2 regions of the Streptomyces sp. A18 genome follow, and region 2 is predicted to be linked to the other one. Evidence: riboswitches for the same ligand, from Rfam matches in the RefSeq annotation. Region 2 holds a riboswitch; the other holds the start of a gene.
The links. Region 2 has a riboswitch for glycine ahead of gcvT (glycine cleavage system aminomethyltransferase GcvT). Riboswitches for the same ligand answer to the same signal wherever they lie in the genome.

Region 1 (14,773 bases), on a different contig from region 2:
GAAAGGCGACAAGCTGCGGCTCGGCGCCGCCGATCCCGCGCGCAGCGCGACCGGCCTCCTGGCACTCGCCAAGCTGGGCAAGTCGGCGAAGGAGTCGGGCGGCAAGGACGGCGACACCCAGGCCGCCGCGATGGCCAAGGCGCTGTCCGCGCGCACCACCGACAACGACGGCCAGCTCCTCGACACCCTGGCCCGCGACTCGTCCGGCGCCGAAGAGGGCAACCCGCGCCGCAATCAGGCGCTGATCCTCTCCGAGCAGGCCGCGTACCGGCACAACGAGACGGCGGACGAGGAGAACAGCCTGGACATGTTCTATCCGAAGGACGGCTCACCGCGGCTCGACTACCCGTACACGCTGGTCCAGGAGGACGAGCTGTCCACGGACCAGAGCCGGGCAGCCCTGCGCTTCATGACGCTGTTCAGCGACGAGGCGGGGCGCCCGATCCTGGAGAAGCACGGCTTCAGGACCGGCGCGGAGGAGCCGTCGGCGAAGCTGGTCACCGCGGCCGGCGGCCGAACCCCCCAGCCGTACGGGGACGAGCCGAGCGAGCCGCCCTCCGAGAAGGACCTTCAGGAGACGCTCGGCATGTGGACGATCACCGTGCAGAGCGCCCGGCTCAGCACGGTCGTCGACGTCTCGGACTCCATGAGCGAGTTCGTGCCGGGCCGCAATCAGTCCCGGATGGAAGTCACCAAGTCCTCACTGCTGCAGGCGCTCGCGGGGTTCACCGACGAGGACGAGATCGGCCTCTGGGAGTTCGCCACCCTCCTGGACGGCGAGCGCGACTACCGCAAGCTCGTGCCGACTCAGCGGCTCGGCGACCGCAAGGGCGACGGCACACAGCGGGACAAGGTCTCGGAGGCCTTCAGCGACCTGGCGCCGATCCCGGGCGGCGCGACCGGCCTGTACGACACGACGCTCGCGGCGTACAAGGAAGCCACGTCCACGTACGCGAGCGGCAAGTTCAACGCGCTCGTGGTGCTCACGGACGGCGCGAACCAGGACCCCGGCTCCATCTCGCGCAGCAACCTCGTCGCACAGCTGGAGAACCTCTCCGACCCCAAGCGCCCGGTGCCGCTCATCGCGATCGCGGTCGGCCCGAACGCGGACAAGGAGGAGGTCGTGCAGATCGCGGAAGCGACCGGCGGATCAGGTCACCAGGTCGACGACCCGGCGCAGATCCACGCGGTCATCCTCAAGGCCATCATGGAGGCGGGCAGCCACGGCTGAGCCCACCCGCCTCCTGGGTGCCTCAGCTCAGGACAGCCGGTTCGGGAAGCCCCACCGGCCAGGTGTGCACCGGGTCGCCCGCGTGCATCAGCTCGGCGTAGCGCCGGGTGGTCGCGGCGAGCGCGGCCTCGCGTTCGAGCCCGGTCTCCAGGGCCTGGTGGTACGTCGCCGCTTGCCAGGACGCCCCGTTCACCCGCCGCCTGCACCGCTCCTCGATGATGCCCAGGTAGAAGTCCCGGTCGGCGGGCTCGACTCCCCACGCGTCGAGCCCCGCCGCGGCGAGCGGCAGCAACTCGTCGCGTACGAGAGCGACCGCCGGCATCTCGACGATCCCGCCCGTCCTGCCGCGCCTCGGCCACCGCAGACGCGCCTCGATGCCGTCGCGGCACGCGGTGTCGAAGTTGCGGGCCGCGGCGTCGAAGGGCAGCCGGGTCCACACGGGCCGCGGCTCCTCGGCGAGGGCGCGTACGACGCCGTAGTAGAAGGCGGCGTTGGCGATGACGTCGGTGATGGTGGGGCCTGCGGGCAGGACGCGGTTCTCCACGCGCAGGTGCGGGACGCCGTTCGCGATGCCGTACACGGGGCGGTTCCAGCGGTACACGGTGCCGTTGTGCAGGACGAGTTCACCGAGCTGCGGCACCCGGCCGTCGTCGAGTACCTCCAGGGGATCCTCCTCGTCCATGAGAGGGAGCAGCGCGGGAAAGTAGCGCAGGTTCTCCTCGAAGAGCTCGTAGGCGTCGCTGATCCAGCGTTCGCCGAACCAGGTCCGCGGGCGCACGCCCTGCGCCTGGAGTTCGGGCGGGCGGGTGTCCGTGGACTGCAGGAACAGCGGGGGCCGCGACTCGCGCCACAGCTCACGCCCGAACAGGAACGGCGCGTTGGCGCCGACGGCGACCTGCGCGGCGGCGACGGCCTGCGCCGCGTTCCACACGTCGGCGAACCGGCCCGGTGTGACCTGGAGGTGCAACTGCACGGAGGTGCAGGCCGCTTCGGGCGCGATCGACGCGGAGGTGCAGGTCAGCCGCTCCACGCCCTGGATGTCCAGGACGAACTCCTCGCCGCGGGCGGCCACGATCTGGTCGTTGAGCAGGGCGTAGCGGTCGACGTCGGAGAGGTTCCCCGAAACCAGGTCGTGGTGCGCGAGCGTCGGCAGAATACCGATCATCACGATGCCCGCGTTCACCTCGTTCGCTTTCCGGTGGGCATAGGCGAGGCCGGTGCGCAGCTCCTCGGCCAGGCGGTCAAGAACGCGTCCGCCCAATCGGTGAGGGGCGATATTGACTTCAAGATTGAACATTCCGAGTTCCGTCTGGAAGTCGCGGCTCGCGATGCGTTCGAGTACTTCCGCATTCAGCATTCTCGGCATGCCGTCGGGCCCCGCGAGATTCAGCTCGATCTCCATACCCATCAGGTTCTTGGGCCGGTCGAACCGCTCCTCGTCCAGGAGCCTCCGCAGCCCCGCGAGACACTCCTTGAGCTTGCTCCGGTACCGGTTCCGCTCGGACAGGTCAAACGTCCCTGCCACGACCTTCTCCCCCATCGAAGCGTCCCCTCCTCTGATGGGCAGCCAATGATCCGGCCGCGATGTCTCGGGGGATGATGCCCTGCAATGTGATCGATAACGCCCCGCACATGCCTCCGGCCCAGTACGCTCGACGCCGTGGCCCCGCGCGGCACATTCACCGGGCATGCGATACGCCGGGGAACCCTCGCTGCGGCGCCTGGTGAAAAACGCCGACGAGAATCGGCCGTCCGCTCCCGCGAGGGGAGCCGAGGTCAGACAGTCGGGGTCCATCCAGAATCGGGATAAAGTCCGCGAAATAGCGACCGAATTCCGCCTTGCCGGCAATATCAGGTGCGGTTAGACGAAACACTGCCTGAACACGTGTCGTATAAACTCCGCGAACGAGGCAGAGAGTTGGCGCTCGCGGTCCCCTGCCCCCGCCCCCTCTGACTTCGGAGCAGACAGCGACGTCCGCACCTGTCCTCGTTCCACCGTGCCTGTCGAATGAGAGAGGCGACCCATCATGCCGCTGCAAGTCCCCCCGGCTCCCGCGCCCGCCCTGCGCAGCGTCCTCGCGGCTCTCGGTTCACCCACCGCCGTACGCGAAGCCCGTACCCCGTCCCTGCGCGCCGCACAGGGACCGGTGAACCCCGAACTCCCGCTGCCCGTCCACGTACTCGACCGGATCACCCCGTCGGGCACATCGCCCACCCGGCTCGCGGGGTGGCGCTTCCTGATCCGCGCGGGCGAGCGCGCAGTCGCCGCGGCGGACACGATGCTGACGCCCGACGGGTGGGCCTTCTCCCACTTCTTCGAGGGCCCTTACCTCGCGTCCACCGAGCGCGCCCTGCGCCACGCGGAGGCGATGCCGATGCCCTACCAACCCCGGCTGCTGTCCGTGCCCGAGCTCTACATGCTGACCCTCTGGTTGCACGGCGACTGCACGGCGGACGGAGCGGGCGGCGACCTCGCGCCCTCCGACATCCTCGTGCCCCTGGCGCCCGCGCCTCCCGGCATCGCGGCGCACCGCCCGCACCGCGCCACGGAGCTCCTGGAGGTGCTCAGCCACCGCATGGCCCCGGCATCGCTGCTCGGCTCACCCGCCTGACCTCGCCGTACGTCTCCGTGCCCCGCCGCCGTCCAGGCCGCGGGGCACGGCGCGTGATGTGCCCATACGGACTAGCCCGGTATGACCACCCCGAACCACCCGAAGAGACAGTGCAGTTGGGCTGAACCGTCCGGGCGGGTGATACGTCATTAAGCAGTAAGGAGCGCTGCCGCTAAATCCCTGCGGATCGACGTCCGTAGGGCAACACTGGGACCGACCAAACAAACGGGGGGCGGCCATGAACACCGCATCGAGTCGCAAGGCCAACGTCACAGCCATCACATCGCAGCGAAAGAACCCTTCCATGTGCCAGCACCAACCACCGTGCCCGACAGCCGACTCCGCCGACCGGGAAGCCGCGCTCCTCATGGCGAGCCACCCGGAGCAGGGCTGGAGCCTGCTGTGCAACGGCGTCCTCCTCTTCGAGGACACCGGTGAGCTGCTGCCGGACGGCCAGATCATCGCCCCGCATCGACCGCTGGGCACGGACAAGATCATGACGGCCGCCTGACGCGGGGCAGCACGGCACGGACGACAAAGGGGCCGACCCGGAGAGAAAGACCTCCGGACCGGCCCCCACGCATGTGCTGGACCCGGTATCAGTCCTCGTACGCATCCAGCGGCGGGCAGGAGCAGACCAGATTCCGGTCGCCGTACGCCTGGTCGATGCGCCGCACCGGCGGCCAGTACTTGTCCGCGGCCACGACACCGGCCGGGAAGACGGCCTCCTCGCGGCTGTAGGCGTGCTCCCACTCACCGCCGAGGGCGGCAGCGGTGTGCGGCGCGTTCCGCAGCGGGTTGTCCTCGGCGGTCCACTCGCCGCCGACCTTCTCGATCTCCGCGCGAATGTTGATCATCGCCTCGCAGAACCGGTCGATCTCGACCAGGTCCTCGCTCTCGGTCGGCTCGATCATCAGCGTCCCCGCGACCGGGAACGACATGGTCGGCGCGTGGAAGCCGTAGTCGATGAGCCGCTTGGCGATGTCGTCGACGCTGACACCCGTCGCCTTGCTCAGTGGACGCAGGTCGATGATGCATTCGTGCGCGACGAGCCCGCCGGGGCCGGTGTAGAGCACGGGGTAGTGCGGCTCGAGGCGCTTGGCGATGTAGTTCGCCGACAGCACGGCGACCTGCGTGGCGCGCTTGAGGCCCTCGCCACCCATGAGACGTACGTACGCCCAGGAGATCGGCAGGATTCCCGCGGAACCCCACGGCGCGGCGGAGATCGGTCCGACGCCCGTCTCGGGCCCGGCGGCGGGCTGCAGCGGGTGGTTGGGCAGGTACGGCGCGAGGTGCTCGCGCACACCGACCGGGCCGACGCCGGGGCCACCGCCGCCGTGCGGGATGCAGAAGGTCTTGTGCAGGTTCAGGTGCGAGACGTCGCCGCCGAACTTGCCGGGCTGGGCGAGGCCCACCAGGGCGTTGAGGTTCGCACCGTCGACGTAGACCTGGCCGCCCGCCTCGTGCACCTGGGCGCAGATGTCGGCGACGTGCTCCTCGAAGACACCGTGCGTGGACGGGTAGGTGATCATGAGCACCGACAGCTCGTCGCGGTGCTTCTCGATCTTGGCGCGCAGGTCCTCGATGTCGATCTCACCGTCGTCGCTGGTCTTCACGACGACGACCTTCATGCCGGCCATCACGGCGCTCGCGGCGTTCGTGCCGTGCGCGGAGGACGGGATGAGGCAGACGGTGCGCTGCTCGTCGCCGTTGGCCCGGTGGTAGCCGCGCACGGCGAGCAGGCCGGCGAGCTCGCCCTGCGAACCGGCGTTGGGCTGCAGCGAGACCTTGTCGTACCCGGTGACCTCGGCGAGCCGCTCCTCCAGCTCACGGATGAGCGTCAGGTAGCCCTGCGCCTGCTGGGCGGGCGCGAAGGGGTGCAGCTGCCCGAACTCGGGCCAGGTGACCGGCTCCATCTCCGTGGTCGCGTTGAGCTTCATGGTGCAGGAGCCCAGCGGGATCATGCCCCGGTCGAGCGCGTAGTCGCGGTCGGCCAGCTTGCGCAGGTAGCGCAGCATCGCGGTCTCGGAGCGGTACTGGTGGAAGACGGGGTGCGCCAGGAAGTCGTCGGAGCGCAGCAGGCCGCCGGGAAGCGAGTCCTCGGTCTCCGCGTCGAGCGCCTCGACGTCGCCCTCGACCCCGAACGCGGTCCAGATCGCGGTCAGTTGCTTGCGCGTGGTGGTCTCGTCGCAGGCCAGGGAGACCTGGTCGGCGTCGATCTGGTGGATGTTGACGCCACCCTCGCGGGCCGCGGCGACGAGCTCCTCGGCCCTGCCGGGCACCCGCACGGTCAGGGTGTCGAAGTACGCGCCGTGCACGACCTCGACCCCGCCGGCCCTGAGCCCCGCGGCGAGCACGGTGGCGAAGCGGTGGGTGCGCCGCGCGATGGCCTTGAGACCGTCGGGCCCGTGGTAGACCGCGTACATTCCGGCCATCACGGCGAGCAGCACCTGAGCGGTACAGATGTTGCTGGTGGCCTTCTCGCGGCGGATGTGCTGCTCACGGGTCTGCAGCGCGAGCCGGTAGGCCTTGTTGCCGTCCGCGTCCACGGAGACTCCGACGAGCCGCCCCGGCAGGCTGCGCGCGAACTTCTCGCGCACCGCCATGTAACCGGCGTGCGGGCCGCCGAAGCCCATCGGCACACCGAAGCGCTGCGTGGTGCCGACGGCGATGTCGGCGCCCAGCTCACCGGGCGAGGTGAGCAGCGTCAGGGCCAGCAGGTCGGCGGCGACGGAGACGATGGCACCGAGCTCGTGTGCCTGCTCGACGAGCGGCTTTATGTCGCGTACGGCACCGGAGGCGCCGGGGTACTGGATCAGTACGCCCACGACACCGCGCTCGGCGACCTCGGCCGGAATGCCCTCGCTCAGATCGGCGACGACGACCTCGACACCCGTCGGCTCGGCGCGGGTCTGGATGACGGCGATGGTCTGCGGCAGCGTGTCGGCGTCGACGAGGAAGACACCGTCCTTGACCTTGCCCATGCGCCGCGAGAGGGCCATCGCCTCGGCGGCGGCCGTTCCCTCGTCGAGCAGCGAGGCACCGGAGGTGGGCAGTCCGGTCAGCTCGGCGACGACGGTCTGGAAGTTGAGCAGCGCCTCGAGGCGCCCCTGCGAGATCTCGGGCTGATACGGCGTGTAAGCGGTGTACCACGCCGGGTTCTCCATGACGTTCCGCAGGATCACGGGCGGCGTGAACGTCCCGTAGTAACCGAGCCCGATCATGGAGTCGAGCACGTCGTTACGGTCCGCGAGGGAGCGCAGTTCGGCCAGGACCTCGGCCTCGGAGCGCGCTCCGGGCAGGTTCAGCGCCTCGGCGTTCTTGATCACATCCGGCACGGCGGCGGCGGTCAGCTCGTCGAGCGAGCCGTATCCGACCTGCGCGAGCATCTTGGCCCGTGCTTCCACATCGGGGCCGATGTGCCGCTGCTCGAAGGGAATGCCCTGCTCGAGCTGTGAGAGCGGGATACGAGGGGTGGCGGTCATTGCGGAGGCCTCCTGGTCTGACGCGACCTGCGAGGGGCACCACGGCGCGGGTACCCGGACGGCCTCCCCCTCTGTCATCTCAACCTGAGAGTTTCACCGGTCCGTGCCCCGCGAGAGGCGTCGCACCGGCTTTCACCGTCGGTGAGGAAGGGTTCCGGACGTGCCCGCCCGACGCCCGCCCTACTTTCCAGAGTGACCTCGTCCGTGCGGTACAGGTGCCTGAGAGATTCCGGGGAGGAGTTGCTCCTTCGGCGCCCCCGGTGTTTCCACCGGGGAGCTCTCCCGCACGGGGTCAGCAGCCAAGCGCCAGCCTACCAGCGAGGAGATAGCGGATCCCTCGAGTGGCCGCCTGCCCCGAAGTGCTCTTTCGTAGTGATTACGAACGAACAAGGATGAGTTACGCCCCACTTCGACAAGCCTCGACCAGTTGGAGGGACCGTGCAGACCGATATCGATCCACGCAATCTGATCGGCCGGAAGGCGTTCGACCAGCACGGGACCAAGATCGGAACGATCGACGAGGTCTATCTCGACGACGCGACCGGCGCCCCGGAGTGGGCCGCGATACGCACCGGTCTGTTCAGCCGGGACGCGTTCGTCCCCCTGGAGCCCAGCGTGGTCAAGAGCGACGGAACCCTGCGCATCCCCTTCGACCGCTCCCTCATCAAGGACGCCCCCGACTTCGGGGTGGGCCGCCACCTCTCGCCCGAACAGGAACTGCAGCTCTACCACCATTACGGCCTGGACATCACGCCCCCGCAGTCACCGCCGCCCCCGGACCAGGACTTCGGCAAGATCGCAGGCCAGGAGGGCATCTGACGCCCGCCGAGCACTCCGGTGACCACCAGCGGCAGACCGGACGTCACTGCGGCTCCAGCGCCTCGGGAGAGGCCACCAACGGCAAGGGTTCGGCGGGCTCGAGCGCCGGATCATCCGTACGGAACGTCCGCACCCGCCCCGGGGCCACCGAATCCGGTGTCTCGAAGCGCACTGTGACCCGCCCCAGGCCACTGCCCTGCACCCACCCGTGCCCGTACTCGGCATGCCGCACGTCGTGCCCGGCGGCCCACCGCCGCTCGGCCGGAGCGACCGGCTCCTCCACCGCCTCGACCGCGGGTTCCTCCGCGGCCTCCGCGGCCCGCTCCTCCTCGGCCTCGCGCTGCGCCTCCAGGGCCTGGGCTGCTTCGCTCCGCGCCTGCTCCTGGGCCTGCGCGAAAAGATCCTCCTGCGTGTAGTCGGCGAGCCCCGTGACGCCCACCCCGAGGAGCCGCACGCCTCCGGTGGTGTCCACGGACTCCAGGAGCCGCGCGGCGGCCTCCCGGACCACTCCGGGGTCGTCCGTGGGCCCCCGCAGCGTCTCGGAGCGCGTCAGCGTCGAGAAGTCGAACCGCCGCACCTTCAGCACGATCGTCCGTCCCGAGTGCCCCGCCGCCCGCAGCCGCTCCACACACCGGTCGGCCAGACGCGCCACCTCGCCCCTGACCCGTACCCGGTCGTGGATGTCCACGTCGTACGTGTCCTCGACGCTGACCGACTTGGACTCTCGCTCCGCCACCACGGGCCGCTCGTCCCGCGCCAGCGCCATCGCGTACAACGCGCTCCCGTGCGACTTGCCCAGGAGCCGCACGAGCTCGTCCTCGCCCGCCTCTGCGATCTCCCCCACCGTCATGATCCCGCCCCGCCGCAGATGGTCCCCGGTGGCAGGACCGACACCGGGCAGGATCCGCACCGACATCGGCGCGAGCAGCTCCCGCTCGGTGCCCGGCACTATGAGCCGCAGGCCGTCCGGCTTGGCATCCTCCGAAGCGATCTTGGCCAGCATCTTGGACGCGGCGAGCCCGACCGACCCCGCGAGCCCAGTCACCGCCTTGATGTCCGCGCGCAACCGCTCACCCACCTCAAGCGCCGACGCCTGGTCGTCCGCCACGCCGCCCGCCTCCAGGTCGACGAAGGCTTCGTCCAGACTGAGCGGCTCCACCAGCGGCGACAGCTCCCGCAGCAGCCCCATCACCTGCTCGCTGATGTCGCGATAGAGCCCGAAGCGCGGCACCAGATAGGCCGCATTCGGCGCCAGGCGCCGCGCCTGCCCCATGGGCATCGCCGAGTGCACACCGAACTTCCGCGCTTCGTACGAGGCCGTCGCCACCACACCCCGCGGCCCGAGTCCGCCCACCACCACGGCTTTCCCGCGCAGACTCGGCTTCGCGGCCTGCTCGGCAGACGCGTAGAAGGCATCCATGTCGAGATGCAGGATCGTGGGCGCGGTTCTCACACCTCTGATGCTGCCCTACGCCACTGACAACACCTGGGGAACACCACCGGGCACTCGAACCCGCCTCAACCGTCCCAGCCGCCTCACACGGCCCTGTTGCGCCGCCTCGCCAGCTCATCGGCGGGGTTCTGCCGCACCAGCGTCTCCCCGGTGTCGATCCGCTCGCCGTGCAGCTGCGAGAGCGCCGCTTCCACGTCCCGCCACACGACGCCCACGGCGATCCCGAAGACCCCCTGGCCGCCCTGGAGCAGGTCGTGGACCTCGTCGGGCGACGTGCACTCGTAGACCGTCGCGCCGTCACTCATGAGCGTCATCCGCTCCAGGTCCCGGAAACCGCGGCCGCGCAGATGCTGGACCGTGGTCCGGATGTTCTGCAGGGACACTCCCGTGTCGAGGAACCGCTTCACGATCTTCAGGACGACGACGTCCCGGAAGCTGTAGAGCCTCGTGGTCCCCGACCCGCCCGCGGACCGCACGCTGGGCTCGACGAGGCCCGTACGGGCCCAGTAGTCGAGCTGTCGGTAGGTGATGCCGGCGGCCGCGCACGCGGTCGGCCCCCGGTAACCGATCTGTTCCTGTTCGGACTGTCCGGACGTGGCGTCCCCGCTCCCCTGAACGCTCCCCTGAACCGCCATCGGCCTGCTCGGAGAGTGACCGGCCGCGCTGCCGTGAAGCGGATACGGACCGCCCATCGCCGTACCGTCGCCGCTGCTTCTCACGCCGACCTCCGTCCTTGACCTGCCTCCACGACGGTAGGCAGTCACCAGGGGCTCGTCAACGATCGCCACACTCGGCACGCCGAGTGATAATCACCCTAAGAGTGGTTTGCCGTACCGCGTCGCCGGGAATGGCTTGCCGAATGGTCCGCCGGGCCCCTTCGGAAGCGACGGACTACTGGCTGTTGGTACCGAAGTCCTCGGGCGAGATCTGGTCGAGGAACTCGCGGAACTTCTCCACCTCGTCCTCCTGCTCGTCCGGAATGGCGATGCCCGCGTCGTCGAGGACACCGTCACTGCCGTAGATCGGCGTTCCGGTGCGCAGGGCGAGCGCTATGGCGTCGGACGGCCGGGCGCTCACCTCGACTCCGCTGGCGAACACCAGTTCCGCATAGAAGACCCCTTCTCGGAGGTCCGTGATGCGCACCTCGGTGAGCTCCTGTCCCACCGCCTCCAGCACGTCCTTGAACAGGTCGTGGGTCAGCGGCCGTGCGGGCGCCATCCCCTGCTGTGCGAAGGCGATCGCGGTCGCCTCACCTGGTCCGATCCAGATGGGGAGGTAACGATCGCCTCCCACTTCACGCAGGAGCACGATCGGTTGGTTGGAGGGCATTTCCACCCGGACACCTACGACGTCGAGCTCGTTCACACAGCAACCCTAGGACGTGCCCGGCCGGTTTGGGTAGTCGGGCACCCCCCGAGTCAGGGCAACCGCACCCCGAGCGCGGTCTGCACCAGTGCAGAGTGCAGCTTCCCGGTCAGCCCCGCGAGCTCCTTCGTACGGGCTTCCGCATGGGCCCTGGTCTGCGGGTTACGGTGCCTGCGCAGCGGCGCCACGACCTGGTCGACGAGGCCGGCCTCGCGCTCGGCCGCCGACTTCATGGCGCGCAGATGTCTGGGTTCGATGCCGAACCGTCCGAGTTCGACGACGAGCGCGGCGACCGTCACGGCCTCCGCGTCGTAACCACCGTCCGGCAAGGGTGCGATGAGCCCGTACGTCTCCCACTCCGCCAGCTGCTCCGCGTCGACCTCGGCGGCGGCCAGCAGCTCGGCGCGGCCCACGCGGGCCGCGGTGGGCTCCTCGGTGTCACGCACGCCCCAGGCGTCACCGGGCTCGCGCGGTTGCCCCAGGGAGGGCAGAGGCGCCCGCTCTCCGCGCTCCAGGGCGTCCAGGTGCTCCCGGATGACCTTGAGCGGCAGATAGTGGTCCCGCTGCATCCTCAGGACGTGACCGAGCCGCTCGACGTCCTCCGGGCTGAACTTCCGGTAGCCGGATGGCGTGCGCTCCGGCTCGATGAGCCCTTCCGACTCCAGGAAGCGGATCTTGGAGATCGTGACCTCGGGAAACTCGTCACGCAGCGCGTTCAGCACGGCGCCGATGCTCATCAGCCGATGGTCCTCGGCGGCGGTGCCGTTCCCGGCACCGCCCCTCGGTGTTTGAAGCATGGCCCTTCCTGGGGGTCCCCCCGGACGGAAGTCTGGGGGCGGATCAGATACCGACGGCCCGCTGGCTCGCGTAGAAGACCAGGCGGTACTTGCCGATCTGCACCTCGTCGCCGTTCGACAGCGCGACCGAGTCGATGCGCTCCCGATTGACGTACGTGCCGTTGAGGCTGCCCACGTCGGCGACGGTGAAGGAACCGTCACCGAGGCGACGGAACTCCACGTGACGACGCGAGACGGTCACGTCATCCAGGAAGATGTCGCTCTGCGGGTGGCGCCCCGCCGTGGTCAGCTCGCCGTCCAGGAGGAAGCGGCTGCCCGAGTTCGGCCCGCGGCGCACCACGAGGAGTGCGGAGCCGAGCGGCAGTGCGTCAACGGCGGCCTGGGCCTCCGGCGAGAGGGCGGGCGAGGCGGTCTGCCCCGTCACCTCCGCGTCGTAGGCCTCCAGGCCCGAGATGGAGATCGTCGAGGTCGTCTCGGAGGGACGCTCCGGCGTGGCCCCGGCCCGCAGCGGCGCACCGCAGTTGGAGCAGAACCGGCTCGCCTCGGCGTTGCGGTTCCCGCACCTCGTACACACCAGGGCCATGGACGGATCCTCCTGCCGCGGCTGCCCCGCGGGGGCATTCGATGCGTACGGATCGGGGGTAAACCCTCCACCCGTACTTGAGGTTGACGGTTCTGTGAAACCTATGCGGCCCGCACCGGCAGGGTCAACAGACGACGCGCCCTGCGCGCCCGAAATGTCACCGCCTGGCCCACCGACCTGGTCACGGAACATCGGGCGCTCGGCGCCCTGCTCCTCGGCGTCTCCATGGCGCGGGGCACGGTGCCGGGCAGTGGCGGGATTGCCGCTGTCCTCACGTGCGCTCTTGCCGAACAACTTCGCAAACAACTTCACGGGCGATTCCCCTTGACCGAAACAGACCCGCCCGTGGGGCAGGACGAACCCTGATTGCACACACCGGCGTACATCGGCAGCACAGACATCCTCACAACGTCCGCACCCGCCAAACAGTTTCCACCACGCACCACGCTTACGGTGCGCCGACCCCCCGCAACCTCATGCCCTCGACCGGCGGCCCCCATGCACCCCCGGCTCACTGGGACGACGACCGAGCGTAGTCAGGCCGCTTCGCCGCTCGCAAGGCGTCCACCACGATCTTCTCCGCTCGCGTCACGGTGACGGTGGCCTGCTCCTTCTCCAGAGTCTGCACCACTCCACCGGGGATGTTCAGCGCCGGCTCGAGGTCCTGCGGCTTGCCGATCACCTTGAACCTGTAAGGCTTGCCGACCTTGCGGCCGTCCACCCGGACACCACCACTGTCCGTATCCGACAGATAGGTGTTGGCCACTACGCGTACGTCATTGATCTGGATGGCCTCGGCCCCCGCGGCGCGCAACTCCTGAATGGCATCGAGCAGCATGTCCGCCTCAACCGCGCCTTTCTTGTCATCGATGGTCAGCGTGATGCCAGGACCCTGCGCTGCCACGGTGCCCGCCAGGATGCCGAGTTGACGTTCCTTCTCGACGGTCTGCTTGCGGGCCTCCTCGGCCTGGTCCGAGCTGTTCTCGAGCCCGGTGCGCTGGTCCTCGAGACGCTGCTTCTCACCTTCCAGACGCTGTGTGCGGTCATCCAGTTCATCGAGAATGCGTACGAGATCTTCCTGACGTGCGCCACGCAGCGCGCTGCTGTCGTTGTTGGAGCGCACCTGGATGGCGAGTCCGAGCCCCAGTACGAACAGGAGCAGGGCGACGATGAGTTGGGGGCGGGTCACGCGAGGCGGCCACAGCCCCTCCGCCAGCCGCTGACGACCGCTGAGCGACGCCTGGCCGTCCTGCTGCTCGCCCTGCGGTGCGTCCGGCTCGGGCGCCGCGCTCTCATCGGGCGCCGCGGGCGCGCTGTGCACCTCGGCGGGAAGCTCCTTGCTCCGCTTGTCGCCCGCGGGCGTCTCGTCCGTACTCATCGCCTCACGCCCTGAAGATGTGTCGGCGGATGGCGGCGGCGTTGGAGAAGATCCGGATGCCGAGCACCACCACGACACCGGTGGAGAGCTGAGCGCCCACGCCCAACTTGTCGCCCAGGAACACGATCAGGGCGGCCACGACCACGTTCGAGAGGAACGACACCACGAAGACCTTGTCGTCGAAGATCCCGTCGAGCATCGCGCGCAGGCCTCCGAACACCGCGTCGAGTGCCGCCACCACGGCGATCGGAAGGTACGGCTCGACCACCGCCGGAACCTCGGGCCGGACCAACAATCCGGCCACGACTCCCACGACGAGGCCCAGTACGGCGATCACGATGTGCCCTTTCCTGCCTTCGGCTCTGCTGTTCGTACGGTCACACTCGGTGCTGCCGGCAGTCGGACATCATCCTGGACGGAAATGCTGGTCCGGACGCCGAAGTTCTCCTGCAGAGCGTGCAGATACTGACCGTCGCGACTGTTCTGGAATCTCGTGCTCAACCGCTGTCCGTCGCCCACGGCAAGCACCGTATACGGCGGCACCAGCGGCTTGTTGTCGACCAGTATCGCGTCACCCGCGGCCCTGATGGCCGACAGCGCCGTCAGCCGCTGGTCGTTGATGGAGATCGCCTCCGCGCCGGACTGCCACAGGCCGTTCACGACCCGCTGCATGTCACGGTCGCGTACCCGTCCGGTGTCGGAGAATCCGGCGCTCTCGCGCGGCCCGCCCCCACCCTGATCGGCTTCCTTCGCGTCGTCCACCACAAGCTTCACGCCGCGCCCGTGGACCTTCGTGGCACCGGAGAGCAGGGACACCAACTCGCCCTGGCTGCCCCCGTGTTTCTTCAGTGCCTCGCGCTGTCGTTCGTCCACGTCGTCACGGAGCGTCTCGACGTCCCCTTCGAGTTCATCGGCGTCCGAGGTCGCCGACTCGATGCGGTCGATGAGTTCAGCGCGCTCCTTGGCGACGACCGGAGCCGCTATCCGCGCCTGCGCCGCCCCCACCGTCACCACCAGGGCCGCGAGGACGAGTCCGAGGGCGAGGCCGAG
Region 2 (14,773 bases):
TGGGGAATGCCCACCCGGTCGAGCATCTCGATGGCACGCTTGCGGGCGACCTTCTTGTCCACGTCGTGGTGGACCCGGTACGCCTCCATGATCTGCTTGCCGATGGAGTAGTACGGGTGCAGCGCGGACAGCGGGTCCTGGAAGATCATCGCCATGTCGCGGCCACGCAGCTTGCGCACCTTGTTCGGGTCCGCGCTGAGCAGCTCCGTGCCGTTCAGCCAGATCTCGCCGGAAAGCCGCGGCTTGCGGCTGCCGTACTGCCCGGCGGTGTGCAGGCCGAGGATGCCCAGCGAGGTGACCGACTTGCCGGAGCCGGACTCGCCGACGATGCCGAGGGTCTTGCCCTTCTCCAGCTGGAAGCTGAGCCCGTCGACGGACTTGACCAGGCCGTCGTCGGTCGGGAAGTGCACCTTCAGGTCGCGTACTTCGAGGAAGGCGGTGGGAGCGACCGAATCGGGGACGGGTTCTCCGACCGCCGCTCCGGTCTTGTGCAGTTCGGTCATCCCAGCCTCACTCGCGGGTCGATGACGGCGTACAGAAGGTCGACGACGAGGTTGGCAAGCGCGATCGCGAGCGACGCGCACAAGGTGACGCCGAGGATCACCGGCAGGTCCTTGTTGCTGATGGCCTTGACCGCCTCGAGACCGAGCCCCGGCAGGTTGAAGGTGGATTCGGTGAGGACGGCGCCACCCATGAGCACGCCGAGATCCAGGCCGAAGACGGTGAGGATCGGCGTCATCGCGGAGCGCAGCGCGTGCCGCCTGATGACGACGGCCTCGCCGAGCCCCTTGGCGCGCGCGGTGCGGATGTAGTCCTCGCCGAGCACTTCCAGCATGGTGGCGCGGGTGAGTCGCGCGTACATGGCGGCGTTGAGGAACGCGAGCACGATCCAGGGAAGGATCAGGGTCTCGAACCAGATGTTGATCGGGTCGTCCGTGGTGAGGGTGTCCTCGATCTTCACCCAGCCGAGGGTGTGGACGAAGAGCCCCATCGCGATCATGCCGGTGAAGAAGACCGGCAGGGAGACGCCGCCGAGGGCGGTGATCATCGCGGAACGGTCCCAGATGGTGCCGCGCTTGAGCGCGGAGAGCACGCCGGTGGCGACACCGGCGACCAGCCACAGCACACAGGCACCGGCGGCGAGCGCACCGGTGACGGGCAGCGCGTCCTTGAGGGTCTCCCAGACAGGTGCCTCGGTACGGAAGGAGTACCCGAAGCAAGGGGCCGGACAGTGGGTCACGTCGGACCCGTTGGCGTAGTCACGCCCCATCGGGATGCCCTTGACGAAGTCCCAGAACTGGACGAGCAAAGGATCGTCCAGGCCCAGTTTGATGCGGATGCCCGCGAGCTGCTCGGCACCCGACGACTTGCCGGCGAAGAGGACGGCGATGTCCTGTCCCGCCCACTTGGGCAGCATGAAGAAGACGGTGAAGGTCGCGAGCAGTACGACCAGCACCATGACGACAACGGCGATCAGGCGCCGGATGAGATAAGCAAGCACTGTGCGCGGCCCGGCGGTGACCGGCACCCCCTTGTGAGGGGTCCCGGTCACCGCCCGGGGCCATCACCTGCCCTTCGGACTGGCGGGATTCGGCGGTGGGACTGCCTTGGTGGCGGGAACTACTTCTTGTCGCTCACACCGAGCGAGACGTAGTCGTAACGACCGCTGTAAGCGGCGGACGAGTAGACGTTGGTCGCCCGCGAGGAACGCCAGCTGATGTTCTTCTCGTAGATGAAGGGCATCCAGTAGGCCTTGTCGACGATCTCGTGGGCCAGCTCGGTGTAGATCTCACCGGCCTTGTTGGGGTCGACCGTGCCGATCGCGTCGTCGAAGTACTTGTCGATCTTCGGCTCGTCGATCTGCGACTCGTTGTAGTTGCCGTTCTCGTTGATGAAACGGCTGTCGAACAGCGGCTGGGCGTAACCCTGGCCGGTCGGGAAGTCAGGACCCCAGCCCGCCATCGTCATGCCGATGCCGCGCTTCTTCACGACCGAGGGAGAACCGGTGATGCTGGAGGAGTCGGCGCCGTCGATCTGGTCGACATCGGCGTTGATGTTGACCTTCTTCAGCGACTCCTGGAGCGCCGTGGCGGCGTCCACCTCGCCCGGCTGGTTGGTGCGGGCCGAGATCTTGGTCGAGAAGCCGTTCGGCTTGCCGCACTCCTTGAGCTGGGCCTTCGCCTTGGCGACGTCCGGCTTGCCCTTGCGCTCCTTGATGCCGTACGGGTCGTAGTCGTCGTGACCCTTGATCGACTTCGGGAAGACGTTGGTGGCGATCTCACCGGCGGCGACCTCGCCACCACGGGTCTTCTGCAGGCTCGCGAAGTCCGTGGCGTAGAAGACGGCCTTGCGGCAGGCCTCGTTGTCGAACGGCTTCGTCTTGGTCACCAGGGCGACATAACGGACGAAGTCCGTCTGCATGTTGTCGACGTTGGCCTTGTGGTCCTGAATGGCGGTGGTGCGACCCGACTGGGTCATGCCGGTGCCATTCATGTCGATGTCGTAGTCGCCTTCCATCAGGCGCTTGTCGTTCTCTTCGAGGTTCGCCGAGATGGTGACCGTGATCTTGTCCGGCAGCGCGGGACGGACCGGGTCCGACGACTTCTTCCAGTTCTTGTTGCGGACGAGCGTGATGCTCTTGCCCGCGCTGTAGTTCTGGAACTTGTACGGGCCGGAGGAGAACGGGCGCTGGGTGTACTTGGCGCCGGTGTCCTCGGACTGCTTGACCGGGGTGCCCGACGGCATCGCGAGCATCTGCTCGAAGTCGCCGTTCTTCTTGGGCAGCTTGAAGATGATGGTGTTGTCGTCCGGCGTCTCGATCGCCTTCAGACCGAGCTTGTCCTTCGACTTGTCCTCGTAGGGGCCCTTGTACTCGCCCTTGGGGTCAAGCGTGGACTTCAGGTAACCGGGGCCACCGGTGATGACCTTGGTCGCCCAGATGCGCTCGATGCCGTACTTGATGTCCTTGGAGGTCAGCTTCGAGCCGTCCTCCCACGTCAGGCCGTCACGCAGCTTGTACGTGTAGGTCTTGCCGTCGTCGCTGATCTTCGCCGTGGACTCGGCGAGGTCGGGGACGAGCTTGTTGGACGCGGCACCCGGCTTGGTGTCGTACGTGATCAGCGTGCGGGTGTAGAACCGCATGAAGTCCCACGTCATGCCGTAGTACGCGCGCTGCGGGTCGGCCGAGTCCAGGTCCTGCTTGGCGATGAACTTGAGCGTTCCGCCCTTCTTCGCCGACTTGTTCGCGACCTTGCCGATGGCCGCGTCGTAGCCGGCACCCTTGCTGTCGTCGTCGTCGCTGCCGCCGCCGCACGCCGTGGTGGTCACCAGCGCCGCTACGACGAGGGCCGCGCCTGCGGTCAACCGTCGTTTAGAGGAACCTGTGGGCATTTCTCGCATCCTCCGAGATTCGCGGTCCTAGGCTTTGACTGCCTTGAGAACCATGGGAAGAGCCACCTGACGCTGCGGCAGGGGCAAGCCAGTGGAGCTGTTTACCGAGTTCCCTTGGGGTCCAGGGCGTCGCGCAGCCCGTCACCGAAGAGGTTGAAGGCAAGCACGGTCACGAAGATCGCCAGGCCGGGGAAGACCATGAACATCGGGTCGTGCTCGTACGTCGCGAGGGCGTCCCGGAGCATGCCGCCCCAGGAGGCCGTCGGCGGACGTACACCCGCGCCGAGGAAGCTGAGCGCCGCTTCGGTGAGGATGTTGGTGGGGATCATGAGCGTCGCGTACACGGTGATCGGCGCGACCAGGTTCGGCAGCAACTCACGGAAGAGGATGTGCCGTTGACCGCCACCGAGGCTGCGGGCCGCCTCCACGTACTCGCGTTCGCGCAAGCTGAGGGTCTGGCCTCTGACGATGCGCCCGACGTAGGGCCAGCCGAAGAAGCCGATCACCAGGATCAGTACGGCGATGCGGACGCCGCTGCCGGTGAGCCCGAGCAGGTCGTCGGGCAGGACCGAGACCAGGGAGATCACGAAGAGCAGCTGCGGGAAGGCGAGCAGCACGTCCATGACCCGGCTGATCGTCGCGTCGACCCAGCCGCCGAAGTAACCGGCGATGATACCGAAGAAGGTGCCGAGCACCACGGCCACCACGGCGGCGAGGAACGCCACGAGGAGCGAGATGCGGGCGCCGTAGACGATCCGGCTGAAGACGTCGCGGCCCTTGTTCGGCTCGACCCCGAAGAGGAAGTCCGGACTCATGCCGCCGAACGCGCCCTTGGGCAGGTTCGTCAGGTCTTCGAGCTCGTCCTGGTGGAACTCGTTGGGCGGGTGGCCCAGCAGGGAGACGATCAGGGGCGCGAAGACGGCGACAAGAACCAGGACGAGCACGGTGATGCCGCCGGCCAGGGCGACCTTGTCCCGCTTCAGGCGGTTCCAGGCGATCTGCTTGAGGGACCGCCCCTCGACCTTCTTCACCCCTGCACCAGCTGCGGGAGCGACATCCTCTGTCGGGTCCGCGTCCGCAGGTGTGTCATGCAATGGTGCCGTCATCGTGGCAGGGACCCCTCTCAACCGGTGGTGACCGGCCCGCACTTGCCGCTGTAGCGACGTGATCAGTCCGTCGTACACAGGGGCGAAGCGCCCCTGGTGCGGGAGTCTTCATCGGGGTCGCGATCTGTTACCAGACTTGACGGGGAATGGATGCGCAACCGTGATGCTGATCGAGGTGTTCCGTTATCCGGACGCAGGTGAACGAGGGGCGAACACGGGGCAGTTGGGTCGCAACGTTCCACGGGAGCCCATAGAGCCCCTCCACCATCAGAACGGACATCGTGACGGTCAGGGCAGGTATACGAGCCGCGGTGGCCGGTTCAGTGCCCTTCCGGGAGGGCCGCGGCGGCGTTTCAGTACTGCGCGGGGTAGCCGTATCCACCCGCGGGCGCCGGTGCCGGCTGGGCCTCGCGGTCGTAGAACGGCCTGGCATTGGCGCGCAGCCACATGGCCACGGGGTCGTACGCGTCGGACATCGCGACGGTCGACACGGGCAGGCCGTCGGGGACGGCGGCGATCGACTGCTGCATCATCGTGCGCACCCCGTCCACCGACGACGGCGACGTGTCGTACACATCGAGGCCGATGGCCAGGTACGGCGCGCCGAGCGCGGGCTGCACCCAGGCGCGGCGCAGCGAGCGGACCGCGGGCGTGCGGTGGGCGTTCTGCGTGAGCAGGGCGTAGAACTGGGGGATCTCGATGGCCGGTTCGGTGAGCCGCAGCGGCCCTGCGGGCAGCAGGTCGAGGCCCGACGCGATGCGCCGCAGGTCGAGCCAGGGGATGCCGACGCCGCCGCCGGGGGCGTGCGGGTTGAGCCAGAGGCCGTAGTGGTCGGGGTAGAGGGTGCGCGAGATGTCGACTCCGCTGACCACCTCGTACGAGCGGTTCCAGCCACTGGCGGAGAGCTCCTGGGCGGAGGTCACGCACGGCGCGTACCCGAGGCCCTCGACCTCCATGTTCCCGTACTGCGCGTCGGGGGATCCGGCCTGGCCGTGCCAGAGCAGCATCCACACCTGGTCGGCGGCGAGCGCCCGCAGGAGCGCCTCGTAGGCGTCATAGCGCCCCGGCGTCACCTGGCGCAGCATGTGCTCGACCTGCCCGGCCGCAGCCGTGCCCGACGCACTCACCCTTAACCGCCCCTTCGCGATGACCCGCTTGACCCGGTGGCCCCGGGTCATGAAACCAGCTTAAGCGGCGATCCTGACACCGACTTGACGTACGGCACCCTCACCCACGTACCTGCACATGTCCTTACACATGTCCGTGCTCGCCCCCCGGGCTCTGCCCGAAGAAGGGCCGGACCCGCTCCCGCATCCAGTCGCCGACCGGATCCTGGGCCACGTCGAGCAGCACCAGGTTCACCGGCCAGGCCACCGGCGCCTGCCCGAGGGCCCGGCCCACGGCCTCCATCGGCAGTTCGCGCGCGTTGCCCTCCCAGGAGGTCAGTTCGACGCCGACGAACAGCGACGGGTCCGCGCCCTCGACGCTCGCCAGGCAGCGGCGGGCGCTCAGGACGACCCCGGTGGCCTCGAACTCACGCGCGGCGGCGGACAGGAAGTCCACCGGGTCCTCCTGCCAGTCCGGTTCGAAGAGGCGTACGCGGCCGCCGCTCGCGGGGCCGTCCAGCGGGGTGCGCCCGGCCCTGCAGAGTTCGGCCACGGCGGGCGGGGGCAGCGGGACGCCGACCGTGCCGTCCGGGTTGACCGCGATACCCATCTGCGGGGGAAGGCCGCGCGCGAACTCGACGGCGGGTGCCACGGTGCAGCCCATCCGGCCACCGGTCGCCTGCTGGAACTGCTGCTCGGAGCTGAACACGGGGACGTAGGCCTGGCCCTCGAGCTCCAGCGTGGGCAGGTCGAGGGTGCCGCTGTCCGGGGCCCCACCGTTCGGCAGCGGGACCCAGACGTGGCTGCGGCCGAGCACCTCGACGATGCGGGCGCCCGCGGATGCCGTGCTGGTGGGGGGCGCGCCGGGCGCGCCCAGGGACGCCGCGAGCACCTCTTCGAGTTCGTTGCCCGGCCATCCTCCATAGGGATGGGCGTGTGCCTGCGCCGGAATGTCCATCGTCCTTAACCCCTGCTCGGTCCCTCTGCCTGCGGCACGACCCTAACGTGACGGACGGCTCAGTTCCCGAAGCCGATCCCCCGCAGCACCCCGGCCGCCGTCCGGTCGAGCAGCACGGCCGAGCCGCAGCCGCGCGGCAGATCGCCCCGCTCGGCGGCGCCGACGAGGCGGCCGACCGTCCTTCGGTGCCGCGCGAAGGCGTACCGCGACACGCCGCGACCGCGCGACAGCTGGCCCTCTATGGCGGTGTCCGGCGGCACGTCGAGCAGCAGCAGGTGCAGCGTCGTGCCGCGCCGCGCGGCCTCGCGGGCCAGCCAGCGGCGCACCCACGCCTGGGTGCCGCAGTCGTGCACCACGACGCCCTCGCCGGAGCGCAGGGCTCTGCGCAGGCCCGCGTAGTGCGCGAGGCGGACCAGGGGGCGGTACACCGCGTACGGCAGCAGGCCCGGCATGCGGCGGGCCCAGCGGTCGCGGGTGTCCTGGCTGTCGATGCGCGGGCCCGCGACGGCTCTGCGCATCAGCGTGGACTTGCCGCTGCCCGGAAGACCGGAGACGACGATGAGGTCGCCCTCGCCGAAGGTGAGACGGTGCGGGCTGTGCCCGGTCCGCTGCCTCAGGTCGCGGACGACGGCCGCCGGCAGGGGGCCGCAGCTCTCCCTGGTGGGGGCGGCTGCCTGTTTGGGCAGGGCCACCCCTGTGTTGGTCGCGTAGACACTCGTCCTGCGCACCGTGATCGGCCTCCCCATAGCGGTCACGTAACTGCTTACCGCAGCTTCCCCGGCAAGTGTAAAGAGAAGGTAATGCGGCACAAGGGCATTACGGGACTGGCACTGCCCTGTGACGGAGGCGCGTGCAATGATGTGCGCGCAAACTCCATACAGGCCGTTTGAATCCGCGCGGGAGAGTTCCCGGTCACCGTCGTACGACGCACCGGGGCGCCGAAGGAGCAAGTCCCTCCCTTGAATCTCTCAGGCCCCGTACCGCGCGGGCGAGGCACATCTGAAAAGCGGGCCGCTCCGGCGGCTCCACCCAAGGTGCAAGTCATGACCCCCTGTACGGGCGGGTCGTGGTGAACCTCTCAGGTTCCGATGACAGATGGGGAGGATCGACCTCGCCCGTCATGCCCTGGGAGTTCCACGTATGAGTACCGCCCCCCGTCTGACTGCCCTCGATGCCGTGCATCGCGCGCTCGGCGCGACCATGACCGACTTCGCGGGCTGGGACATGCCGCTGCGCTACGGCAGCGAGCGCGACGAGCACATCGCCGTCCGCACCAAGGCCGGTCTCTTCGACCTCTCCCACATGGGCGAGATCACCGTCACAGGTCCGCAGGCCGCGGACCTCCTGAACTTCTCGCTGGTCGGCAACATCGGCTCCGTCGGTGTCGGCCGCGCCCGCTACACGATGATCTGTGCCGCGGACGGCGGGATCCTGGACGACCTGATCGTCTACCGGCTCGGCGAGACCGAGTACATGGTGGTCGCCAACGCGTCGAACGCGCAGGTCGTCCTCGACGCGCTCACCGCCCGCGCGACGGGGTCTCCCCTGCTCGAGCGAAGCCGAGAGCTTGGGGAAGGCTTCGACGCCGAGGTCCGCGACGACCGCGACGCGTACGCGCTGCTCGCCGTCCAGGGTCCCGAGTCCCCCGGCATCCTGAAGTCACTCACGGACGCGGACCTGGACGGCCTGAAGTACTACGCGGGCCTGCCCGGCACGGTCGCGGGCGTGCCCGCGCTGATCGCCCGCACGGGCTACACCGGCGAGGACGGCTTCGAGCTCTTCGTCGCGCCCGGCGACGCCGAGAAGCTCTGGGGCGCGCTGATGGAGGCGGGCAAGCCCGTCGGCCTGGTCCCGGCCGGGCTCTCCTGCCGCGACACGCTCCGCCTGGAGGCGGGCATGCCGCTGTACGGGCACGAGCTGACCGCGGAGCTGACGCCCTTCGACGCCGGCCTCGGCCGGGTCGTGAAGTTCGAGAAGACCTCGCAGTCCGACACCTTCGTGGGGCGCGCGGCGCTCGCGGCCGCCGCCGAGCGCGCCGAGACCGCTCCCCCGCGCAAGCTGGTCGGCCTGATCGCCGAGGGCCGCCGCGTCCCGCGCGCGGGCTTCTCCGTGGTGGCGGACGGCAAGGTCATCGGCGAGGTCACCTCCGGCGCCCCCTCCCCCACCCTGGGCAAGCCGATCGCCATCGCGTACGTCGACGCGGCGCACGCGATCCCCGGCACCGAGGGTGTCGGCGTGGACATCCGGGGCACGCACGAGCCGTACGAGGTCGTGGCTCTGCCGTTCTACAAGCGCCAGAAGTGACACTTCCTTCCCAGTGGTAACCCCGGAAGTGACCCCACGCACATCTTTCTCGTTCCGCAGCACCCACCCGCGTACAGGAGAATTCAGGTCATGAGCAACCCCCAGCAGCTGCGTTACAGCAAGGAGCACGAGTGGCTCTCGGCCGCCGAGGACGGTGTGGCGACGGTCGGCATCACCGAGCACGCGGCCAACGCGCTCGGTGACGTCGTCTACGCGGACCTTCCCGAGGCCGGCGCCGCGGTGACCGCGGGCGAGACCTGCGGCGAGCTCGAGTCGACCAAGTCGGTCAGCGACCTGTACTCGCCGGTGACCGGTGAGGTCGTCGAGTCGAACCAGGACGTCGTCGACGACCCGTCGCTGGTGAACTCCGCCCCGTTCGAGGGTGGTTGGCTCTTCAAGGTACGGATCACGGACGAGCCGAAGGACCTGCTCTCCGCAGACGAGTACACCGAGTTCTCCGGCAGCTGAAGCCCCCGAAGACCCTTAGGGACCACCTGATGTCGCTTCTCAACACCCCTCTCCACGAGCTGGACCCGGACGTCGCCGCCGCCGTCGACGCCGAGCTCCACCGTCAGCAGTCCACCCTGGAAATGATCGCCTCGGAGAACTTCGCTCCGGTCGCCGTCATGGAGGCCCAGGGCACGGTCCTCACGAACAAGTACGCCGAGGGCTACCCCGGCCGCCGCTACTACGGCGGCTGCGAGCACGTCGACGTCACCGAGCAGATCGCGATCGACCGGATCAAGGACCTGTTCGGCGCCGAGTACGCCAACGTCCAGCCGCACTCCGGCGCCTCCGCCAACCAGGCCGCCCTCTTCGCCATCGCCAAGCCCGGCGACACGATCCTCGGCCTGGACCTGGCGCACGGCGGGCACCTCACCCACGGCATGCGCCTGAACTTCTCCGGCAAGCAGTTCAACGTGGTCGCGTACCACGTCGACGACGCCGGTCTGGTGGACATGGCCGAGGTCGAGCGCCTGGCCAAGGAGAACAACCCGAAGGTGATCATCGCGGGCTGGTCCGCCTACCCGCGCCAGCTGGACTTCGCGGAGTTCCGCCGGATCGCCGACGAGGTCGGCGCGTACCTGTGGGTCGACATGGCGCACTTCGCCGGGCTCGTCGCCGCGGGTCTGCACCCCAACCCGGTGCCGTACGCGGACGTGGTCACCTCCACCACGCACAAGACGCTGGGCGGTCCGCGCGGCGGCGTCATCCTGGCCCGCAGCAAGGAATTCGCGAAGAAGCTGAACTCCGCGGTCTTCCCGGGCTTCCAGGGCGGCCCGCTGGAGCACGTGATCGCGGCCAAGGCCGTGTCCTTCAAGGTCGCGGCCTCGGAGGAGTTCAAGGAGCGCCAGCAGCGCACCCTGGACGGCGCCCGCATCCTGGCCGAGCGCCTGGTGCAGGACGACGCGAAGGCGGTCGGCGTCGACGTCCTGTCCGGCGGCACGGACGTGCACCTGGTCCTGGTGGACCTGCGCAACTCCGAGCTCGACGGCCAGCAGGCCGAGGACCGCCTCCACGAGGTCGGCATCACGGTCAACCGCAACGCGATCCCGAACGACCCGCGCCCCCCGATGGTCACCTCGGGCCTGCGGATCGGTACGCCCGCGCTCGCGACCCGTGGCTTCCAGGACGAGGACTTCCGTGAGGTCGCCGACATCATCGCCGAGGCGCTGAAGCCGGGCGGCGTCGACACGGAGTCGCTCAAGGCCCGCGTCTCGGCCTTGGCAGCCAAGCACCCGCTGTACCCCAACCTGTAGCACTTTCGTACGCTTTCCTTCGTACGATTCTTCGGGGCACCGCGCACACTGGACAGTGAAGACAGTGAGTGCGGTGCCCCGGTTCATGCCCCGCGTTCGTAGTTCTCTGCACCACCCCGGCAGACAACGGCGTCTACCAACCATCATTGGAGTTTCTCGTGGCCCTCTCGGTCTTCGACCTGTTCTCGATCGGCATCGGCCCGTCCAGCTCCCACACGGTCGGTCCCATGCGCGCCGCCCGCATCTTCGCGAGCCGCCTCAAGAACGAGGGCCTGATGGCCCACACCACCGCGATACGGGCAGAGCTCTACGGCTCCCTCGGTGCGACCGGCCACGGCCACGGAACCCCGAAGGCGGTGCTGCTCGGCCTGGAGGGCGAGTCCCCGCGCTCGGTCGACGTGGAGTTCGCCGACGACCGCGTCGAGCAGATCAAGAGCACCGGCCGCCTCAATCTCCTCGGCATGCACGAGATCGACTTCGCCTTCGACGATGATCTCGTCCTGCACCGCCGCAAGGCCCTGCCGTACCACGCCAACGGCATGACGATCTTCGCGTACGACCGTGAGGGCGCCCTCGTCCTGGAGAAGACGTACTACTCCGTGGGCGGCGGCTTCGTGGTCGACGACGACGCGGTGGCGGGCGAGAACCCGATCGTGCCGGACGACACGGTCCTCAAGCACCCCTTCCGCACCGGCGACGAGCTCCTGCGCCTCGCCGAGGAGACCGGCCTGTCCATCTCCGCGCTGATGCTGGAGAACGAGAAGGCGTGGCGCACCGAGGCGGAGATCCGCGAGGGCCTGCTCGACATCTGGCGCGTGATGCAGGCGTGTGTGTCCCGCGGCATGTCCCGCGAGGGCATCCTGCCCGGCGGCCTCAAGGTCCGCCGCCGCGCGGCCAACTCCGCACGCCAGCTGCGCGCCGAGGGCGACCCGCAGGCCCGCGCCATGGAATGGATCACGCTCTACGCGATGGCGGTGAACGAGGAGAACGCCGCGGGCGGCCGGGTCGTGACCGCCCCGACGAACGGCGCCGCGGGCATCATCCCGGCGGTCCTGCACTACTACATGAACTTCGTGCCCGGCGCCGACGAGGACGGCGTGGTCCGCTTCCTGCTCTCGGCCGGCGCGATCGGCATGCTCTTCAAGGAGAACGCCTCGATCTCCGGCGCCGAGGTCGGCTGCCAGGGCGAGGTCGGCTCCGCCTGCTCGATGGCGGCGGGCGCCTTCGCCGAGGTGCTCGGCGGCAGCCCCGAGCAGGTCGAGAACGCGGCCGAGATCGGCATGGAACACAACCTCGGCCTGACCTGCGACCCGGTCGGCGGCCTCGTCCAGATCCCGTGCATCGAGCGCAACGGCATGGCGGCGGTGAAGGCCGTGACGGCGGCGAAGATGGCGATGCGCGGCGACGGCAGCCACAAGGTGTCCCTCGACAAGGTCATCAAGACCATGAAGGAGACCGGCGCCGACATGAGCGTGAAGTACAAGGAGACGGCGCGGGGCGGGCTCGCGGTGAACATCATCGAGTGCTGAGCGTGTGACTGGTGAGGATGTCGTGAGCAGCAGGCCGCCCCTGCGGACCTGCCGCCGCGCGGTGTCGATCTCGACGTCGCCGACGCGGTGGACGGGCGGCCGTACGACACCGGCGCGGCGGCACAGGGTGATTGTCGTCGTCCTCGACCAGCAGCTCTCGCACGCCGCCCACCCTATAGATCAGGTGCGGGGGGGGGCGGCTTCGTGCACCGGGACCGCCCGCAGCCCTCACCCCGCGGCCCTCACCCCTCAACGCGCGACGAACAGCGCCTCCGCGCCCACCGGCCGGTACCCCGCCGCCTGGAACGCCCGCACACTGCGCGCGTTCCCCGCGGACTGCTGCGACCACACCGGGTACCCGCCGGGCACCAGCTGCCGGGCCGCGAGCGCGAGTGCCCGGCCGAGCCCCCGGTGGCGTACGTCCTCCTCGACCTCGATCGCCGCCTCCCACCGCCCGGCGAGCCCGCGCCCGAGCACCAGCAGGCCGCCTCCTGCGCAGGCCCACACCCGCACGTCGTCGCGACGCTTGCGGGCCCGCACCACCCGGGGGTGGTCCGGGTCGTCGAGCTCGTGAAGTCCGAGGGCGGGATCGGGGCCGCCCGGCAGGGCGTCGGCGACGGTCAGCAGGTCGGTGGTGTCCGTCACGCGTCCCGTCCGCTCCAGGAAGGCGGCGAGGAACAGGGGGTTCATCGTGGCGGCCAGCGGATCGCAGTCGAGCGCGGCGAGGGTGGCGTGCACCCACCGCGGGTCCTCGTCCGTGAAGACCACCGAGTGCGCGGTGAAGGCGATCACGCCCGCGTCGCGGTGGCAGGGCTGCGGCACGACGGTGGTGGTGCCGTCGGGCGGCGGGAAGTGCCCCTGGGCAGCCGCGTCGAGGATCGCCCCGAGCGCGGCAGGGGTGCTGGCCATGGGCGTACTCCTTGTGATCGCGTCCTCGGACGGCCGATACCCTAGCCCCCGTCAGCAGTGCACGAAGAAGGGGTGGATCCGGTGGCGGACATCGAGGAAGCGCGCAAGACGTTCGACCAGTTCGACGCGGACGGCGACGGCTTCATCACGGCGGCCGAGTGGAAGTCGGCCATGGCGAAGATGGGGGACTTCTACGTCACCGAGACGGTGGCCGAGGCCGTGATAGGCACGAAGGACGCCGACAAGGACAAGCGCCTGTCGTTCGACGAGTTCTGGGCGAGCCTGAACAAGTAGCGGGACGGCGCGGAAGGGGCCCGGCGCACGCGAGCGCCGGGCCCCTTCCGCGTACTCAGCGTGCGCGCCGCGCGGCCCGCACGCTCCATCTCCCCTCCGTGCGCTCCAACCGCACCGGGTGGTCGAAGCACTTGCTGATCTGGTCGCTGGTCAGTACGTCGTCCACTGCTCCCGAGGCGAGCGCGCGTCCGTCGCGAAGGAGCAGCGCGTGGGTCGTACCGGCCGGGAGCTCCTCCAAGTGGTGCGTGACCAGGACCGTGGCGAGCCCGGGGTGGGTCTCGCGCAGGGTGTCCAGGCTGTCGAGGAGGCGTTCGCGGCCCGCGAGATCGAGTCCGGTGGCCGGTTCGTCGAGCAGTACGAGCCGCGGTCTCGGCATCAGCGAGCGGGCGATCAGGGTCCGTCCGCGCTCGCCCTGGGAGAGCGTGGGCCAGCGCGCGTCCGTGCGGTGCGCGAGGCCGAGCATGGCGATCAGGCGGTCGGCCTGTTCGTGCTGCTCGGGTGTGGGGCGCCAACGGGGCAGTGGTTCCACGCTGTTGGTGAGTCCGGTGAGGACGACGTCGCGCACGCACAGGGCTGAGCGCAGTGGGTGACGTGGGTTCACATGACCTACGTACGACCGGAGTTCGCGCAGATCAACGCTGCCCAGGCGACGGCCGAGCACCTCGACCGTGCCGTGCGTGGGGTGAGTGAGGGCGCCGCAGAGACTGAGCAGGGTCGACTTGCCGGCGCCGTTCGCGCCGAGCAGCGCCCAGTGCTCGCCGGGGCGGACGGTGAGGGTGACTTCTTCGAGGATGGGGCTCCCGTCGCGGACTACGGTGACGGTGTCGGCGTGCAGGACAGGGGCCGGGTTCGGGTCCTGGTCCGGATTCTGGGTCATGCGGTGACCCCCGCTCGGTTCACCGCGGCGAGCACCGCCTGCACGGACGCGGTCAGGACGGAGGTGTCCAGGCCCGCCCCCCAGCGGACGACATCGCCGACCCGGCACTCGGCGTACGCGACGGCCTCGCTGCCGCCGCCCGCCTCGGTGGCATGCTCGGAGTAGTCCAGGATGTCGACGGCGATCCCGGCGGCGGCGAGCGCCTCGACGAACGCGGAGAGCGGTCCGTTGCCCACGCCTTCGAAGTCCCCTGCACGGTCGCCGACTTGGAGGGTGCAGACGAAACGGTGGGCGCCGTCCGGGGCGCGGTCGGTGGTCCAGGAGCTCAGCTCCACGTCGCCGCCGCCCTGTCCCGGCGCGACATAGGTCGCGCGGAACAGCTCGTACAGCTCCTTGGCTGTCGCCTCCTGGCCGCTGTCGTCGGTGGCCTCCTGCACCACGCGCGAGAAGTCGGGCCGCATGCGCTGCGGCAGGTCGAGGCCGTGCCGGGTCTGCAGCAGATACGCCATTCCGCCCTTGCCCGACTGGGAGTTGACGCGA

Region 1: another riboswitch for glycine. It lies ahead of gcvP (aminomethyl-transferring glycine dehydrogenase); the one in region 2 lies ahead of gcvT (glycine cleavage system aminomethyltransferase GcvT).

The regions. Positions count from the first base shown of each region.
Region 1 is NZ_JBWLKL010000010.1:266,606-281,378, forward strand. Features, by position in the region: gene AC5P1C_RS19230 (substrate-binding and VWA domain-containing protein) at 1-1,231, shown strand, start outside; gene AC5P1C_RS19235 (glutamate-cysteine ligase family protein) at 1,254-2,771, opposite strand; gene AC5P1C_RS19240 (hypothetical protein) at 3,259-3,843, shown strand; gene AC5P1C_RS19245 (DUF5999 family protein) at 4,148-4,354, shown strand; gene gcvP (aminomethyl-transferring glycine dehydrogenase) at 4,443-7,328, opposite strand; glycine riboswitch at 7,526-7,623, opposite strand; gene AC5P1C_RS19255 (PRC-barrel domain-containing protein) at 7,767-8,147, shown strand; gene AC5P1C_RS19260 (DNA polymerase IV) at 8,191-9,600, opposite strand; gene AC5P1C_RS19265 (MerR family transcriptional regulator) at 9,684-10,319, opposite strand; gene AC5P1C_RS19270 (bifunctional nuclease family protein) at 10,492-10,965, opposite strand; gene ftsR (transcriptional regulator FtsR) at 11,019-11,762, opposite strand; gene AC5P1C_RS19280 (FHA domain-containing protein) at 11,806-12,774, opposite strand; gene AC5P1C_RS19285 (DUF881 domain-containing protein) at 12,857-13,723, opposite strand; gene AC5P1C_RS19290 (small basic family protein) at 13,728-14,060, opposite strand; gene AC5P1C_RS19295 (DUF881 domain-containing protein) at 14,057-14,773, opposite strand, start outside.
Region 2 is NZ_JBWLKL010000022.1:34,598-49,370, reverse strand. Features, by position in the region: gene AC5P1C_RS28230 (ABC transporter ATP-binding protein) at 1-503, opposite strand, end outside; gene AC5P1C_RS28225 (ABC transporter permease) at 500-1,501, opposite strand; gene AC5P1C_RS28220 (ABC transporter substrate-binding protein) at 1,621-3,390, opposite strand; gene AC5P1C_RS28215 (ABC transporter permease) at 3,492-4,496, opposite strand; gene AC5P1C_RS28210 (enhanced serine sensitivity protein SseB C-terminal domain-containing protein) at 4,850-5,623, opposite strand; gene AC5P1C_RS28205 (enhanced serine sensitivity protein SseB) at 5,748-6,560, opposite strand; gene AC5P1C_RS28200 (AAA family ATPase) at 6,620-7,306, opposite strand; glycine riboswitch at 7,448-7,553, shown strand; glycine riboswitch at 7,554-7,665, shown strand; gene gcvT (glycine cleavage system aminomethyltransferase GcvT) at 7,701-8,864, shown strand; gene gcvH (glycine cleavage system protein GcvH) at 8,955-9,332, shown strand; gene glyA (serine hydroxymethyltransferase) at 9,362-10,624, shown strand; gene AC5P1C_RS28180 (L-serine ammonia-lyase) at 10,783-12,153, shown strand; gene AC5P1C_RS28175 (GNAT family N-acetyltransferase) at 12,403-13,062, opposite strand; gene AC5P1C_RS28170 (EF-hand domain-containing protein) at 13,144-13,356, shown strand; gene AC5P1C_RS28165 (ABC transporter ATP-binding protein) at 13,412-14,233, opposite strand; gene leuA (2-isopropylmalate synthase) at 14,230-14,773, opposite strand, start outside.